DNA from 2 places in the Paenibacillus sp. J22P165 genome. Region 1 is predicted to be linked to the other one. Evidence: a T-box and tRNA genes for the amino acid it is inferred to sense, from the RefSeq annotation. Region 1 holds a T-box; the other holds one or more tRNA genes.
What was found. A T-box is a leader RNA that pairs with one kind of tRNA and senses whether it is charged. The one in region 1 lies ahead of AC58QM_RS15875 (valine--tRNA ligase), so its partner is inferred to be a tRNA-Val.

Region 1 (8,515 bases):
GAACCGCAAGTCTCTTATCTCCTGTGCTCCACTCGAATAGATGGATTTAATACTGTTATATTTTGCGATTTTCTGAACAAACGAAGAATAAATGGAGAACCTACAGCTAATTTTATCCACTTTGCCTGATCCGAACGAATGAGGCAGTTTTACCTACATATTTTACAGTTAAATCGAATTTTCGAGCCAATTTCTCAAAAATAACTGTACATTTTCCAGTTAGCACAAAAGTGGTGCTCCTCGACATGGATGCGCGGAGCACGGGTGCGAAAACCAAATGCACACACGCGAAGCGTGCACGTCAGACATAACTCTCCGACGATGGTAGTTCGTAGCCTTCCCTGGGGCTACCCTAAATTGTGAACGATCCGTTGCCCGTAACTACTCGCGGCAAAGGGATGCACCTGCAAAAAAAAAAACAGTCAGCCTCCGTAGAATCGGATGCTAACTGCTTTAATTAATTCGGCTTAACAGTTGGTGAAGTTGTTGTTGATTGGGTATTAGGTGCAGTCGGTGCACCGTTACCCGTTCCAGTCGGCGTCCCACCGCCTGCTGGATTAGTGGACGGCTTAGGTGTCGCACTTGGTGTTGGCGATGGTGTTGCTGAATTAGTCGGCTTAGGACTGCCTGTATTTGTATTCCCGTTGCCAGGAGTTGGTGTAGGTGTAGGTGTTACAGTTGCATTAGGGTTTGGTGATGGTGTCGGTGAACCAGTTGATGGTTTATCTGTCCCACTCGGTTTTGGTGATTCCGTATTCGCTGGAGAAGTAGATCCGCCAACTTTACCAGGTTCCGACGAATTTTCTGGTTTTGGTGTAGGTGTTGCTTTTGGTGTAGGTGTAGGTAGTTTACCTTGCGCCTTCAGTTCTGCTTGTTCTTTCAAGAATTCAGGGTGAGTTGAAGCACCGCCTGCATCAATCGATGTCAATCCAGCCCAAATGTTCTTCACTTCGACTTTCTCCGGATGATCGAATACTAAGAAAGCTGAAGGTAAGCGACGCTCACCATAACGGCTAGATGGTTTTGTAATAAGTGCATTATTATAAACCATTTCAGAAGATGCTCCGCCATCAAGGAATCCAGCGTTGATGACATCGTCTTCTAGGAAAAGATCTTGAACTTCTTTCAGTGTAGCTCCAACACTTGACGTTTGACGGCCATCAATAACGATAAAGATAACGGTACCGTCTGCTTTTTGTCCGACAGCTGTACGCGGTGCACGTCCCCATCCGCCATCACCGCTTGTGATTAGCGGTTTACCGTTCGCGATAACACGCGGGTAGAAGGAAACAGCTTCCGTGACACCAAGCTCTAATAAGGCATTAATCGTATATTTTCCAATAATTAGCGTACCTTCTTTGGTAAAACCAACAATTTGTTGCGGGTTGCTTCCCTCTTGGTCGGTATAAAGGATTTCACCACCGGACATAATAGCACCGATTGGGGCAAATCCGTTTCCAAGTCCGTCAGGATCATTAAAGCCACCACCGTTGACTCCGGCAACAGCACCTGTACGTTGTACCATGGCTGTAATTCGTTCACCTTCACCTACTTTGGAAGGGACGACAACACGGATAGAACGTGGATCATATACATACATTCGCTTACCCTTCCACAGGGTACCTGAAATATCTTCCACTTTGACGAGACTCTCGATAGGGCGATTCGTATTAAATTGGACAGCTTCAATATCTTGTTTCTCGATGGAGTTAACTTCGGTTAAATTTTGCATCTCAAGAACCATTTGGTCCCTACGTTGCGCGCCAACAAAGATCCAAGCCCAGTCACGATGCTGGGTTGTAATCACGGTTTTGGCCAAATACTCACGAATGTAAGTCCCTGGTGGGGTTAAAAATAAAAAGGTCGAACTCAAAAATGTACACGCTGCTATAACAAGTAAAGTCCGCTTCAGCCAACTATAATTTCGAAAATGATTTGCAATTGAACTACCCAAGGTAAACCTCTCCTGCTCTATTAATAAATTGATAGAAAATGTCGAAAAAAAACAATACAAGATTAATAATATCATATTTTTGCATGCAAATGGTAATGGTAATTGTTAAAATAAAGTGTACATAATCCCTCTTTCTTAAGGAGCTCGTTCTAATTATGAAGCGTTATTACTTTTTTGATTTTCCGATCGACCTTATGGCGATAGTCTTTGTGTTTCTACTAATCCTGCTAGCAATCTTTCTATCATTTCGCAAAGGCACACGTTCATGATCGATTGGTCGCGTGATGGAGAATGGATGCTGCTGCCACTTCCTAATGAACAGTGGAAACCGCTTAAACCGGGTGCTGTTGAAGAATTAGCGGCCTATCTGCCGGTGCCTCGCAGATACTTTTTGCGCTTAGCCTCCCAGGGGCTTATTCGCATAGAAAATAATAAGATTCGGCTGAAGGCGTTTCCTCAGGAAAAAGCAGTATTTAAACCTGAGTCTTATGCATTAGACGTTTTATTTGAGGATGAGTTCACTTTAGTCGTTAATAAGCCAGCGGGGATGTCAGTTCATCCGGCGGAAGTTGGTCAAGGAGGAACGTTGGCTTCGGCCGTAGCTTATTATTATGAGACGACTGGACAAGCGTGTAGTATTCGTCATATACACCGTCTAGATCAAGATACGACGGGCGTTATACTTTATGCCAAAAATGAGTGGGCGCATGTCCTATTGGATGAAGCTATGCGGGAAAAGCAGATTGATAGGCGCTATGCTGCGATAGCTCAGGGGATTTTCGAAGAGAAGGAAGGATGGATTGATGAACCGATCGGCAAGGATCGTCATCAGCCAGGGAAACGTAGAGTCACTCCTAATGGCGATCAGGCGTTGACGCATTATCGTGTCCTTCAACAAATGAAAGCAGGAGCACTCGTTGAAGTGGAGTTGGAAACGGGCAGAACACATCAAATTCGGGTTCATCTCAGCCATTTAGGGCACCCGCTAGTAGGTGACACTCTATATGGAGGTTCTTCACGTTTATTCCAGCGACAAGCGCTTCATGGAGAAAGACTTCTATTTAAGCATCCGATTACACAAAATGAGATCGTGTGTCACGCGCCGTATCCACTAGATTTCAAGTCATTATTGGAACAGATGTCCGTGAATTGAAAAATGTAGTCATGCCTGGCCTCCTTGACCCATATACTTTTAGAGACAATCAAGTATATCACCCAACAATTCGGAGCTGATTCATGTTTCGAGTTAACGGAAGGGAGGATTCATTCGGTGTCTGAACAACAACCTGGGTTACGATTTGATATTTATGAACGTGTGCATTTGCAGGAGAATTTGGCGGCCATACAAGAATTGAATGAAGTAGAATTACTTCCGCATATTCAAGTATTAACGCTGGATGATCAAGCGATTTTAAAGGGGAATCTACTACTTACAGGTAACTACTTTAGTGAAGAAGGCGGGAGCCCTCGCACACTTGAGCATTTGATTCCTGTCGAAATTACGCTGCCTTTGAATCGCATTCATCGTGTTGAGGATATTCAGGTAGAGATCGAGAATTTTGATATCGACCTATTATCGGCACGCAGCTTGAATGTAACAGGCGTTCTGTCCTTGCAGGGAGTAGAAATGGTCTCTGTGCCACAGGAAAGCTGGCGGGAGGAAGAAGAGGTTACTTTTGTTCATCAAATTGAGTATCCGCGCTCCGAGCCCGTTATGCCGTATGTACCGATGCCCATAGCTGAACCTGCACCGGTTGCCCAAGAACCGCAGATTCAACAAGTGATCCAACCACCGCCTGCGCCTGTCCTTCCTACACCATTACCGACGCCAGCACCAACGTTGATTGCAGCTGCACCTGAACCAGCAGTCATTTCATCACAGCCTACCTCTCATGGCGATGATACGTTTGGCGTAGATGTGGAACAAATCGAGCTGAAAGTAACTCCGCATGCCGATAGTACCGTTGTAACGGAGGAGAAAAAGGAGCTTAAAGTTGCCTTTGGCAAGAAGGCAACGGACGCTGTGGAGGTTAACCCTTATGGCATCAAATCGCTATTATCTAAGGCAGGCTCGTATCTTTCCGACAAGCGGATTGCGGAAGCAGAGGCGCAAGCGGCTCTTGAGGCGGAATCGCGGATAGACCCGGTAGAATGGAGACGATTATTTCTGCAGAGCCGATCGGAGTCGCAAGAGTTCCGCAAGCTCAAACTCTGTATTGTTCAGAAAGATGATACGTTAGAATCCATTGCGAAGCGTTATCAACTGACAACGCGTGAGCTTCAATTGATGAATCGTCTTAGCGATCAGGATATTGTCGTGGGTCAAGTTATTTATTTGCCCAAATAAATAACCGATACATAAGCAAGAGCCTCTGGCTGCTGATAGCAGCCGGCTGCTCTTTATGTTTGTTAAGACGTATATAGAGCCTAATTTTAACCAATACTAAAAAATAAACGTTTACACCGGTTCGAAAATATTGACTGTTTAGCAAATATTCGTTATCATATAGTGTAAATCATTTTCAAACCAACATATGGAATTGCAAAGATAGGGAGTAGTAGTCGGAACGCCCTTCAGAGAGTGGAACTGCAGCGCTGAGAGGTTCCTCAGGATACATCCGATCGAAGTCGCCCTGGAGCAGTAAATGTGAGTGCAATCGCCGAGTAATCGTTTCTCGCCTGCATTAGCATTTTCCGGTCGCAGCCGTTATCTGTTTTAAGTGTCATGTTATTTGCCAATGGGGCAAGTATCATGAAATGAAGGTGGTACCACGGAAGCTATACCTTTCGTCCTTTTTGGGGCGAAAGGTTTTTTTGTGTTTATAACAACTAGCCAGATATGGAGGTACTCTTATGACCGAAACGAAATTACAAACAGAAATGCCTACCACGTATGACCCGAAAGAAGCGGAACGTAAATGGTACGACTACTGGATCAAGAATGAATTTTTCAAAGCAGGCAACCGTCCTGATGCGGAAACGTACACGATTGTAATACCGCCTCCGAACGTAACAGGTATGCTGCACATTGGGCATGCTCTAGATTTCACACTGCAAGATATTCTCATCCGTACGAAGCGTATGCAGGGCTTTGACACGCTATGGCTGCCGGGTTCTGACCATGCAGGTATTGCGACACAAACCCGCGTAGAGCAGAAGCTTCGCGAACAAGGGCAAACGCGCTATGATCTTGGGCGTGAGAAATTCTTGGAGAAGGTCTGGGAGTGGAAAGAATTATATGCCGATACGATTCGTGAACAATGGGCTAAAATGGGCTTTTCTCTTGATTATTCGCGGGAACGCTTCACACTGGACGAAGGGCTTTCGCAAGCGGTTCGTGAAGTTTTCGTAAGCTTGTTCGAAAAAGGTTTGATCTATCGCGGAAACTATATCATTAACTGGGATCCAGCGGCACGTACGGCTCTTTCAGATATTGAAGTAGAGTATAAAGAAGTTCAAGGTGCACTCTACCATTTGAAATATGAAACAACAGACGGTTCAGGCTCCATTGTAGTTGCTACGACACGACCTGAGACGATGCTGGGTGATACGGCGGTTGCTGTTCATCCGAAGGATGAGCGTTACAAGCATTTGATTGGCAAGTCATTGCTGCTTCCGATTGTGAACCGTGAGATTCCGATTATTGCAGACGACTATGTTGAGAAAGAGTTCGGCAGCGGCGCGGTCAAAATTACACCTGCGCATGATCCAAACGATTTCGAAGTAGGAAAGCGTCATAACCTGCCACAAATTCTCGTTATGGATGAATCCGGAACGATGAACGCTAATGCAGGCCCTTACCAAGGCCAAGACCGTTTCGAGTGTCGTAAAAACATCGTGGCAGATTTGAAAGAACAAGGTGTTCTAATCAAAATTGAAGAACATGTTCACCAAGTTGGACACAGTGAGCGTAGTGGTGCAGTTATCGAGCCGTACCTATCGACACAATGGTTCGTTAAAATGCAGCCGCTTGCTGATCAAGCGATTGAAGCGCAAAAATCAGGCAAGGGTGTTAATTTTGTACCAGATCGCTTCGAGAAAACTTACCTGAACTGGATTGAAAATGTTCGCGACTGGTGTATTTCCCGTCAGCTATGGTGGGGACACCGAATTCCTGCATGGCACTGTGCGGATTGCGGTCAAGTTACTGTAACTCGCGAAGATGCGACAGCGTGCTCCCATTGTCAAAGCGCGAATCTTAACCAAGATAACGATGTTCTGGACACATGGTTCAGCTCAGCGCTATGGCCTTTCTCCACATTAGGCTGGCCAAATGATTCCGAAGATATGAAGCGTTTCTACCCGACGAGTGTACTCGTTACGGGGTACGATATCATTTACTTCTGGGTAGCTCGTATGATTTTCCAAGGACTTGAATTTACGGGTCAAATTCCGTTCAAAGATGTGCTGATGCATGGTCTTGTTCGTGATTCCGAAGGCCGCAAAATGTCCAAATCCCTTGGCAATGGTGTTGATCCGCTTGAAGTGATCGAGAAATACGGCGCAGATGCCATGCGTTATATGATTTCTACGAGCTCCACGCCAGGTCAAGATTTGCGCTTCCGCTGGGAGCGGGTAGAGCAAGCTCGTAATTTTGCCAATAAAATATGGAACGCATCCCGATTCGCCCTGATGAATTTGGAAGGCGTAACTGCAGCAGATATTGATTTAACGGGTAAATTAGGTACCGCAGATCGTTGGATATTGCATCGTTTGAATGAGACGGTTCGTGATGTTACGCGTTTGATCGACAGCTACGAATTCGGTGAAACGGGACGTCTACTCTATAACTTCATCTGGGATGATCTCTGTGACTGGTATATTGAGTTCAGCAAACTGAGCTTATATGGGACGGATGCAGCGGCAAAGAAACAGACACAATCCGTTCTTGCTTACGTACTAGATCAAACGCAACGTTTGATTCATCCGTTCATGCCGTTCATCTCGGAAGAGATCTGGCAGCATCTGCCGCATGTTGGCGATACCATTACGCTGGCGGCTTGGCCGACAGAGAACGCAGCCTTCGAAGCGCCTGATGCGATTCGTGAGATGGAACTTTTGATGGAAGCGATTCGTTCCGTACGTAATATCCGCGCAGAAGTGAATGTGCCGATGAGTAAGAAAGTAGAGCTTCTCATTAAGCCAGCTAGTGCAGAGACGCAGGACATTCTTAGCAAAAATGAGGAATACCTGAAGCGCTTCTGCAACACATCACTGCTTGAAATTGATCTGACTATGGCAGCGCCAGACAAAGCAATGACAGCCATTATTACAGGTGCCGAATTGTATTTGCCTCTAGCAGGTTTGATTGATATCACACAAGAGCTTGCACGTTTGGATAAAGAACTGCAATCCCTACACGGTGAGGTTGAGCGTATTGAGAAAAAGCTGGGCAATGAAGGCTTTGTAGCTAAGGCACCAGCGAAGGTTATCGAAGAAGAGAAAGCCAAGCTTGCTGATTATGCCGATAAACGGGATAAAGTTATCGCTCGATTAGCGGAGTTAAAGTCATAAAGAACGAAAATTATACGAATGCCTATGTTCGTCTACAAGGTGATTCATATAGTAAAAGAGGATGAGAACAATGGATGTAAGCAAGAACTCGGCGGGTGAATTCCAAACCGCACAAGAAGCCATTGATTGGATCGTTGGACGCATGGAGAAGCTCGGCATGAAACCGGGCCTCCAGCGTATGCATCTGCTGATGGAGAAGCTGGGTAACCCAGAACGCAGGCTAAAGTTCATTCATGTGGCCGGTACGAATGGAAAGGGCTCAACATGTGCTTACTTAGCTTCCGTACTTCAAGCATGCGGTTATGATGTAGGTACGTTTACATCGCCGTATTTGGTGCGGTATACCAACCGCATTCAAGTCAATGGCGCTGACATTGAAGATGAGGTTCTACTTCGATTAGTGAATGACATGAAGCCAATTGTCGATGAGATTGCCGCAACAGAAGTTGGTGCTCCAACGATGTTCGAAATCTCGACTGCGCTAGCTATCCTTTACTTTGGAAAAGTGGCGTATCCTGATTATGTAGTATGGGAAACCGGACTCGGGGGAAGGCTGGATAGCACGAATATCGTGAATCCAATCGTTACCGTGATTACGAATGTGGGTCACGACCACATGGATATCCTAGGCGATACACTTGAGCTTGTAGCAGCTGAAAAAGCAGGGATCATCAAAGCGGGAGTGCCTGTCATTACAGCAGTTGAACCTGAGGCGATCTGGAGCGTTATTGAACAAACAGCGAAGGCGAAGAAAGCTACGCTTTATACCCTTGGTGATCAATTTCATTTGACCGATGTGACAAGTGAGCTGGATCGTCAAAGTTTTCAGTTTAACGGTCCTTTTAGGCCGATCCCAGAGCTGGCTATCACCCTGAACGGTGAACATCAGTTGAAGAACGCGGCTGTAGCGGTCATGACGCTAGAAGTGCTTCGTCAATATTACGCGACCATCGTGGAAGACGTTGATTTGCAAAAGGGTCTCTCGGGTACGAGATGGCCCGGTCGTCTGGAAATGGTTTCGACGGAGCCGCGCATACTGATCGATGG
Region 2 (8,515 bases), on a different contig from region 1:
GTAAATGTGAAGTTCAATATCGAACAATTCTGCTATGCGGTGAATATTCAAATCCGAAGCATAGTGAATTCCAGCGGATTGATAATTTTTATTGATCCAAATTTCAATATCGGTAGGATTTTATAGATTCAGGTTCATGAGGTACCTCCTAGTTGTTGGTTGTTATAAGAATGTATGTTCGATTAATATTTGAAAATAAAAGCCCATCTTTGGGCTTCATTCTTAAAATTGGAAAACTGTATATGGTATTGGAATATAATGAGCTCTGAGATTATTAAAAACAAGCTTGCGTTGGAGTATACTCCAACGTGTATTCTTCAAGGAGTATTCTTATAAAGGAGAGGAATACTGAGATAGGGAGTAGGAAAATATGCAAGAAAGTGAAGGGCTAAATTCAGATATGCAAAATAACGAAAAATATACTATCTCTGAAACCACTGCTCTTACCGGACTTTCCGCAGATACGCTGCGTTATTATGAGAAAATTGGTCTTATTGTTTCGCCGGAGCGCGGTTCTGGTGGACAGCGTATGTACAATGAACAGGATATCGGTAGAGTTCAATTCCTGACCCACCTTAAGCGAACAAACATGCCCTTAAAAAAAATTCGAGATTATGTAATCAGCTACGAAGAGCAGGATGAAGAGCGATGCTACAACCTGCTCTATGAACATCAACAAGCGGTTGAGATTCAGGTAACTGAATTGACGGTAACTCTGCAGTTGATACAATACAAACTTGAACATTTTCAAGATATTAAAGATGGAAAAAGCAAAGGAGAAATTGTCATGACTTCAAGACCAAATGCAGAACAAACACCGCAACAACCACTTCATTCCGGTTATGGGCCGAGGACAACTGCAGAGGAAGTAATTAGGGGAGTTGATTTGAGTGGAAAAACTGCAATTGTTACTGGCGGATATTCTGGCCTTGGTTTAGAGGTTTCCAGAGTACTCGCGGAGGCGGGAGCTCATGTTGTCATTCCTGTGCGAACACCGGAAAAAGCAAAGACTGCTATAGCTTCTATTCCTGGTGCGGAAATGGAGATACTGAATTTATCAGACCCGGCTTCAATTGACGCATTTGCTATACGATTTGAGGAGTCCGGACGGCCACTCCACTTGCTGATCAATTGCGCTGGTATCATGGCCACTCCAGAACAACGTGATAGGAGAGGCTACGAGCTCCAGTTCGCCACCAATCATCTAGGGCATTTCCAACTCGCCTCGCGACTTTGGCAGGCCTTAAAGCGTGCTAACAATGCCCGAGTTGTCTCCGTTTCTTCGGGTGGGCACCGAATTAGCCCGGTTCACTTCGAAGATCCGAATTATCTGATTCGTCCCTATAGTAAATGGGAGGCGTATGGACAATCTAAAACGGCGAACGCGCTATTTGCTGTGCAGCTAGACATCTTGGGAAAAGCACATGGTGTGCGAGCATTCTCGGTGCATCCAGGAACAGTTGTAACGGATCTTTCGCGTCATTTATCTGACGAGGAAATGCGGGCAGCAGGAGCTTTAGATGAGCAAGGCATCCGCAAGTTTTCTGGAACAACAGAGGAAAATAAAACAGTTCCAGAAGGAGCAGCTACCATCATCTGGTGTGCGGTGAGTAATCAACTTGATGGCAAGGGTGGCGTCTACTGTCAGAATTCAGACATATCACCACTAATGTCAGCGGATGGCAACCTAGACCCTAATGTCCCTGGAGTAAGTCCTTGGGCAGCAGATGAGCAAGCCGCCGCTAAGCTTTGGAAACTTAGCGAAGAGTTAACTGGAGTACCTTTCATTACTTAACTTTTCATCACTGGTGCTTAATAATTAGATGAATGGCTCACGGAGTGCTTATTAGCACATACTCCTATCTCTTTCGTACCTACAATCAGTTGAGATATGAGATTATACTTGCAGTTCCTCCTCTGCTATTGTGTAAATAACCCATTTAAACACACCATACAAGAGTGAAAAACAAATCTTATCTCTACAGGAATAATAGCTTAATAACATTTGTATCCCTGAGGAAAAGTTTATCCTTAGGTTTTTTTTGTTATTGAACATATATCCAAATAGATTCGCTTTCATATCGAATGCGTGTTCGGTATATAATAAATAACACAAATATACGTTCGTGTGTGGTGGTGATAAATTTGAGCTTATTATAAAGAGTTGAGAACGAAGAGGATTGAATTGTTGTAATCTATTTGGTACCCAACTTGTACCCATACGAGGCTAGAATATTCGCCTGTTATATATATTTATCATCGCTGTACTAATGCAGAAAACCCATGAAGCACAAGGCTTCACGGGTTTTCTGTTATATATGACCTGTAGTGGGCTCGAACCACTGACCCCTACCCTGTCAAGATAGTGCTCTCCCAGCTGAGCTAACAAGTCGTTTATGGATACAGGTTATAATATACCAAGAATTCGAGAGATTGTCAATTGTTGGAGAGCTTACTTCCGCCAGAAAAAGAGTAGTTTTTTTAAGTTTGAATCAACTTTTCTCTTCTTTTTGGACCGAGGGAGAAAAGCAGTAGGATCACTTTCTGCTGTAGGTGAATCGGTGGTTTTTCCGAGTAAAAGGGATCGCTCTTCTTCCGTAACACCAAGAGTTGTCATTGCGCGTTGTCAGCCTTTCTGGTAATGATTATGAAGTAAATGTAACATATCTATCCGATGTTTCCTAGTATAGCTTTCTTCTTGCGTGAATTTATGGTAACTTGAGATCATTAGAGTTTGGGAGGACTAAGGTTATGACGAAACAACAGCATCGTTGGAATTTACGTTTGAAGAGTAGTAATGTTTATCTAGGTACTGTGTATTTGGGGGATCCGCTGCCGGAAGTGGAAGATGTGATCATGATTGGCGAGAAGAAATATACAATTCTTGAGCTGGGAAGTACACGAGATGCAAGTGACGTATTTGTAGAGGAAGTTAAGAAGAAATAAGAAAGACATGAAGGAAATAATGAAGGAGCTGATCTTTAATGATCGGCTCCTTCGTTTGTTAGGTGTGAATAGTTATGTAAGATGATACAAAGACGCTAGGCAGTCCACAAACATTTTATTGTACTCTTCACGTGTAAGGTCCTTGCTGCAAGCGATGTCTCTTCCTAAAAATTGAAACCAGGTAATTTCAGTACCATTTTTCTTATACACAAACTTGTCTTGTTGAATAAGGAATGTTTCATTTTCAAAAAAGGGGACATTGTCAAATTGAAGGGCAGGTTCGTTTTGCTTTTCGCTGACTAAAGTGGCCAGTAAAATCAACATACGGTAAGGATCGCGGAAAATTTCATATTGCGTGGTCATCGGTTCAACACTCCTTTTTCGGGTATCCGAGCAAGGTAATCATACTAAAACGATAGGATCAATCATAGATGTTTGCAGGAAGTAGTGAGGAAATTGAAGGAAAATCGGAGGAATTTGAAGGGAATAGAAAAAAGACTGAGGTTCACTCTAAGGAGGATCGAGTGAATCAGTCTTTTTTGAGCTTGCTCCTACATCAAAGGATTAGCGTTTGTAGCCGCCGAGAGATTGTTCAGCCATTTGCACTAATCTTTTTGTGATGTTGCCACCGATTGAGCCAGCATCACGGGATAACAAATTACCGTTGTAACCAGAAGGGGAGAGAGGGACACCAATTTCCTGAGCGACTTCATACTTCATTTGATCAAGTGCTGCCTTTGCTTGTTGTACGACTAAAGTGTTAGATCTAGCCATTCAAAATCATCTCCTTTTTTTTGGTACACCAGTATTATTTGAATGTTCAGAATATTTATTCGCGAAATTTTAAAAAAACAAAGAAATTTTTAATGCCAATATTTTCTATATAAAATTAGTCATAATAAAATCAATAAACCCCCAACGGTTAAGTTGAGGGTGATATGTGATCATTTATGATAACGGTTTCATTATTCTTCGGATTGTTCAGCTTCTTCAGCTTGTTCCTCTGCAGCAGCTGCTTCTTCAATCGCTTCAGCGATTACTTCTTCAGCTTCAGCCTCTTGACTCACCACTTCTTCAGTGGATTCAGCAGAGATTTCTTCTTCATTTTGTGAAACTACTTCTTCTTCTTCTTGGCTCATTTTTTGTCACCTCCTCTGATACGTATAGTAACATTGTAGCACTTCTAATAGGTTATACAAGTAGCTTGGACACCTAACTATCAGATTTAATGTAGAATTGATGGGTTTGTCACTTTTTAGGGAAAACGCCATGCGAAACACGTCGAATATGGGGGGGGAAAACCACTGTTTTCGCGGCTTTCAGCGATTGTGCATGTTTTATTTTTCTATGAATATAAATGAGCCTAAGCAACAATATTTGTTGAATTACTATGCTGAGTTTCTATGAAAACTCATAGGAGGAATCCGAATGAATCGGTCGGATGTAATTTTGGAGCTACAACTTGTACCAGAGTTATTGAAACAAGCGGAAGCGATTTATGTGGATGCCGTGTCTGAATTGAATTGGGCAAAACATATGCTTCTAACAAAAGAGTATGAAATAATCGGTGAAGGTCTCGTAACAGGCAAGAATGAGCTTCAACGGCAAGCAGAATTGTGGCCACATACGAAGGACTTGCAGAAGCAGGTATTACAAATGGAAGACGCGGTTGAACATACGAAAGTTGAGTTTCACTTTTACAAACGTAAATTAGAAAACCTTCAAATTATTGCAAAGCTCATGACTATTTTATAACCCTAAGGGAAGATGATGAAAATGCCTGCGATCGAAAGATTGCAGGTTTTTCTATGTTGAAACGGAAGTTTTTGAAAATTTAATAGCTGTCACGTGGTTATCAGTAAGGTCAGTTGTGCATCCTATGGGTAGAATATACCAATGTGTGGTTTTACAGGAGGATTGTACAGGATGAAATCAATTCAAATTATGGTGACCGCGAGCGTGGGGCTAATGCTATTGTCTGGTTGCCAAGCGGTCAGAAGTACGTCAGTCGCTGAACCCACTGCACCCACTGAAACGGTCCGTGTTACGCTCATTGGAGCCGACAATCAATCTGTTGGTTCAGCGCAATTAACCGCTGTCAGTGAAGGTGTACAGATGGATGTGCAGGTTAGTGGGCTTTCACCTGGCGTTCATGGTCTGCACATTCATGAGAAAGCGATATGTGAAGCACCGACGTTTGATTCTGCTGGCAGTCATTTCAATCCCCATCAGAAGGAGCATGGCTTTTTAAATCCAAAAGGAGCTCATGCAGGGGATTTGCCTAATCTCGTTGTAGATGCACAAGGCAATGGGCGATTCAGTGCGGTTACAAAGGCAGTAGTCCTAGAAAGAGGAAAGCCTAATTCGCTGTTTAAGCCTGACGGGACAAGCTTAGTCATTCATGAGAAGGCAGATGATTTAAAGACGGATCCATCAGGCAACTCGGGTAAACGGATTGCTTGCGGTGCTGTGAAATAAAGGAAGGGGTTTCGAGAACATGATTAAAACACAGGATCTCAAGCTGCAAATGGATGAATTAACGAAACAAAACGATATGGTACTCATTGAATTAGAATCGGTAAAGAAAATGTTGATGTCAAGTAGCCAAGGTTCTCAAGACACTCAGGGGCAGCAACAGGCTTCTTCGAGCAGCGGGGGTAACGCACAACAGGAATCAACAATGAATAGTTCGCAAAGTCAAGGTCAAGATCAAGATCAAGGTCAAAATCAATCACAAGCTCAAAGTCAAAATCAAGATCAGGGACAGAATGCAAGTAATGGTCAAAATAATAATCAAGATCAATCACAGCAAACGAAATCAGGTCAAGGAAATGCTGGGAATTCGAATAACCAGCAAGTAACAGACTTAGCGAATGAGCTTTTGAAAATTAAAGATTTAGTTGTTAAACTGGAGCAAAAGACGTCGCAGTACGTCAGCAGCCAGTCAAATGGTTCATTAACAGAAAAAGATGCCGTTAATCTGATTCTGACGTTAATGAACGGGATGGTAGACTGGGCAAGTGAATTTGTCTCATCCAAGGCTTCCTCTAATGGTCAAGTGCAATAACGCCGCTCCTATAAAAAAAAGCAAAAAGGCTGATTGAAATCAGCCTTTTTGCTTTTTATTAAAAGATATACCTATTAGGGCTGTACCGCTTCGGTTTTAAAATTCATTTGCTTTGCACAATATTCAATGATTTCACTCCGCCGCACGATCCCAATAAATTTATCTGAATCATCCACGACAGGTACGAAGTTTTGTACTTTTGCTAAATCAATGAGATCGATCATATCTGCATGAATATGAACGGGTTTATTTTTAACACGGAGAGGGACCTCTTCAAGCACATGCCGGTGGGCATTCTCGAAGCCGATATGTTCGGAATTTTTAAGGAACCACAAGAGGTCACCTTCCGTTACAGTTCCAACATAATGGCCATCATCCGAAAGAATTGGGACAGCCGTATATCGATGATACTCCATTCGTTCCAGTGTTTGACGAAGGGTAGCTTGTGGAGTCGCGGTAATAACTTCGGATTTAGGTAAAAGGAAAAAAGCGATATTCATCAGTTACACTCCTTACATAAGAATCAATGTGTCTAGTATAACAAACTTTACGCATAGAATCTAAACTTGTGTTAGATGCTAGTAGTGAGGTGAACGGAAATGAATCGAGCATTGACTACGGCGTTGGTTGGTATCGGCGCTGCTCAAGCCATCAAATTACCATTAACATATGTGTTCAGTAAAAAATGGGACTGGTCGCAATTGGTCCAAACAGGTGGGATGCCAAGTTCCCATTCTTCCGGTGTTACAGCATTAGCTACCTATATCGGAATGAAAAGAGGTTTTTCGGCCATTGATTTTGCTGTAAGCTCCGTATTTGGGGCTGTCGTCATGTATGATGCGATGGGTATTCGAAGATCAGCTGGCGAAATTGCAGTGGAAGTGAATGATTTAGACGAGCAGGTCGAACGAATAGCTAGAGAGCACCCCGGACTCTACCATGCCAGAAGAAGGAAGGCCTTGAAAGAACGATTAGGTCATTTGCCTCGTGAAGTTGCTGCCGGCGCATTGTTAGGGCTTGCCATTGGTACATGCAGTTATTTACTTGAAAGAAAATAAAGACGTGGTCACTGTACATGTGGACAACATTTCCGGAATGGGATAAGATCAAGAAACGATCTTAGAGAGGAAGAAGCCCACATGGAAACTATTCGTGTTACAACAATGGATCAATTGAAATCTTGTTTTGCTGTGCGATTTAACGTATTTGTTGATGAACAACAAGTCCCCGCACACCTGGAGATGGATGAGAAGGATGAGTCCCCAGAAGCCTGTCATCATTTTCTCATCATGGATGGTGATGTACCCATCGCTACATCCAGATGGTATGAATATCAAGAAGCAACTGCTAAACTACAGCGTGTTGCTGTCTTAAAAGACTATAGAGGGCGTTCGTTAGGGAAACAGCTTATACTTGCGATGGAACAACAGGCGCTCGAACTAGGTTGCAAATATGCCATTCTAGACGCACAATGTCAAGCAGAAGGTTTTTATAGTCAGTTAGATTACAAAGTGATTTCCGATGAGCCGTTCTACGACGCTGGCATTTTACATGTGAGAATGAAGAAAACACTTTAACTAACAGAGACATTGTCATTTGCAGTAGTCACTGCTGCGGTAAGTGGGAAGGTAAGAATAAATCGGGTGCCGATCCCGAGCTCGCTTTCGACTTCTAGTGTACCATGATGATCCTGTACAATTTTATAGCAAATGGATAATCCCAGACCTGTACCGGTTTCTTTGGTAGTGAAGAATGGATGGAAAATCTTGTCCAACTGATCACTCGGAATACCAGGTCCATTATCCGCAATGATTAAAGTCGCGCTCTTCTGATCGCGGCTTAATTTCATGTGGAGAGAACCGTTTGCTTCCATCGCCTCGCAAGCATTTTTCATCATGTTAAGCAAGAGCTGAATCATCTTATCTTGATCCATTAGCATATGAACCCCATAGTTCGCCTCATGAAAATGGATCTCATGCCCAGAGCTGGTGGCTTCGGATTCAATGAGAGAAATCACTTTGAGAACGCATTCATTTAATGAGTGCGTTTGAAAGACGGTTTGGTGCGGCTTAGAGAATTGAAGAAATTCACCGGTCAAATCACTCATCCGACCAATTTCATCCATAATTAATCCATACCAATTTTCAATGTTGTAATCGTTTGCTTTTGATAATTGCAAAAAACCTTTTACAGTTGTTAAAGGATTGCGAATTTCATGAGCCATGCCAGAAGCAAGTTCACCGACCACACGGAGTTTCTCTGACCGTTGCATTTGTTCCTCGCGTTTTAACCAGGATTCACGTTTCTTCATAAATAAGTTATGCTCCGCGTGCAAAATAAGATCATCTTTCGTCAAAGCATCTTGTGGAAATATCGCTATGCCATATGTATTTTGTATACCAGTCAACTTGGGAAGTTCAGAATCGAGCTTTTGTTGATACGACGCAGTAGTTAGAAAATCTTTGTGAAGCGGCATGACGACTGCGAATTCATCACCTCCAT

Region 2: it encodes a tRNA-Val, which carries the amino acid that the T-box ahead of AC58QM_RS15875 (valine--tRNA ligase) is inferred to sense. The anticodon was not compared.

The regions. Positions count from the first base shown of each region.
Region 1 covers NZ_JCAUAP010000006.1:151,477-159,991, forward strand. Annotated here, with positions in the region: gene AC58QM_RS15860 (phosphodiester glycosidase family protein) at 458-1,954, opposite strand; gene AC58QM_RS15865 (RluA family pseudouridine synthase) at 2,220-3,107, shown strand; gene AC58QM_RS15870 (LysM peptidoglycan-binding domain-containing protein) at 3,225-4,301, shown strand; T-box leader at 4,491-4,752, shown strand; gene AC58QM_RS15875 (valine--tRNA ligase) at 4,808-7,468, shown strand; gene AC58QM_RS15880 (bifunctional folylpolyglutamate synthase/dihydrofolate synthase) at 7,539-8,515, shown strand, end outside.
Region 2 covers NZ_JCAUAP010000007.1:472,804-481,318, reverse strand. Annotated here, with positions in the region: gene AC58QM_RS19730 (hypothetical protein) at 1-126, shown strand, start outside; gene AC58QM_RS19725 (oxidoreductase) at 371-1,795, shown strand; tRNA gene AC58QM_RS19720 (tRNA-Val) at 2,320-2,392, opposite strand; gene AC58QM_RS19715 (hypothetical protein) at 2,752-2,946, shown strand; gene AC58QM_RS19710 (hypothetical protein) at 3,019-3,309, opposite strand; gene AC58QM_RS19705 (alpha/beta-type small acid-soluble spore protein) at 3,511-3,720, opposite strand; gene AC58QM_RS19700 (hypothetical protein) at 3,912-4,085, opposite strand; gene AC58QM_RS19695 (hypothetical protein) at 4,375-4,701, shown strand; gene AC58QM_RS19690 (superoxide dismutase family protein) at 4,873-5,424, shown strand; gene AC58QM_RS19685 (hypothetical protein) at 5,444-6,013, shown strand; gene AC58QM_RS19680 (CBS domain-containing protein) at 6,088-6,513, opposite strand; gene AC58QM_RS19675 (divergent PAP2 family protein) at 6,613-7,071, shown strand; gene AC58QM_RS19670 (GNAT family N-acetyltransferase) at 7,153-7,590, shown strand; gene AC58QM_RS19665 (ATP-binding protein) at 7,587-8,515, opposite strand, start outside.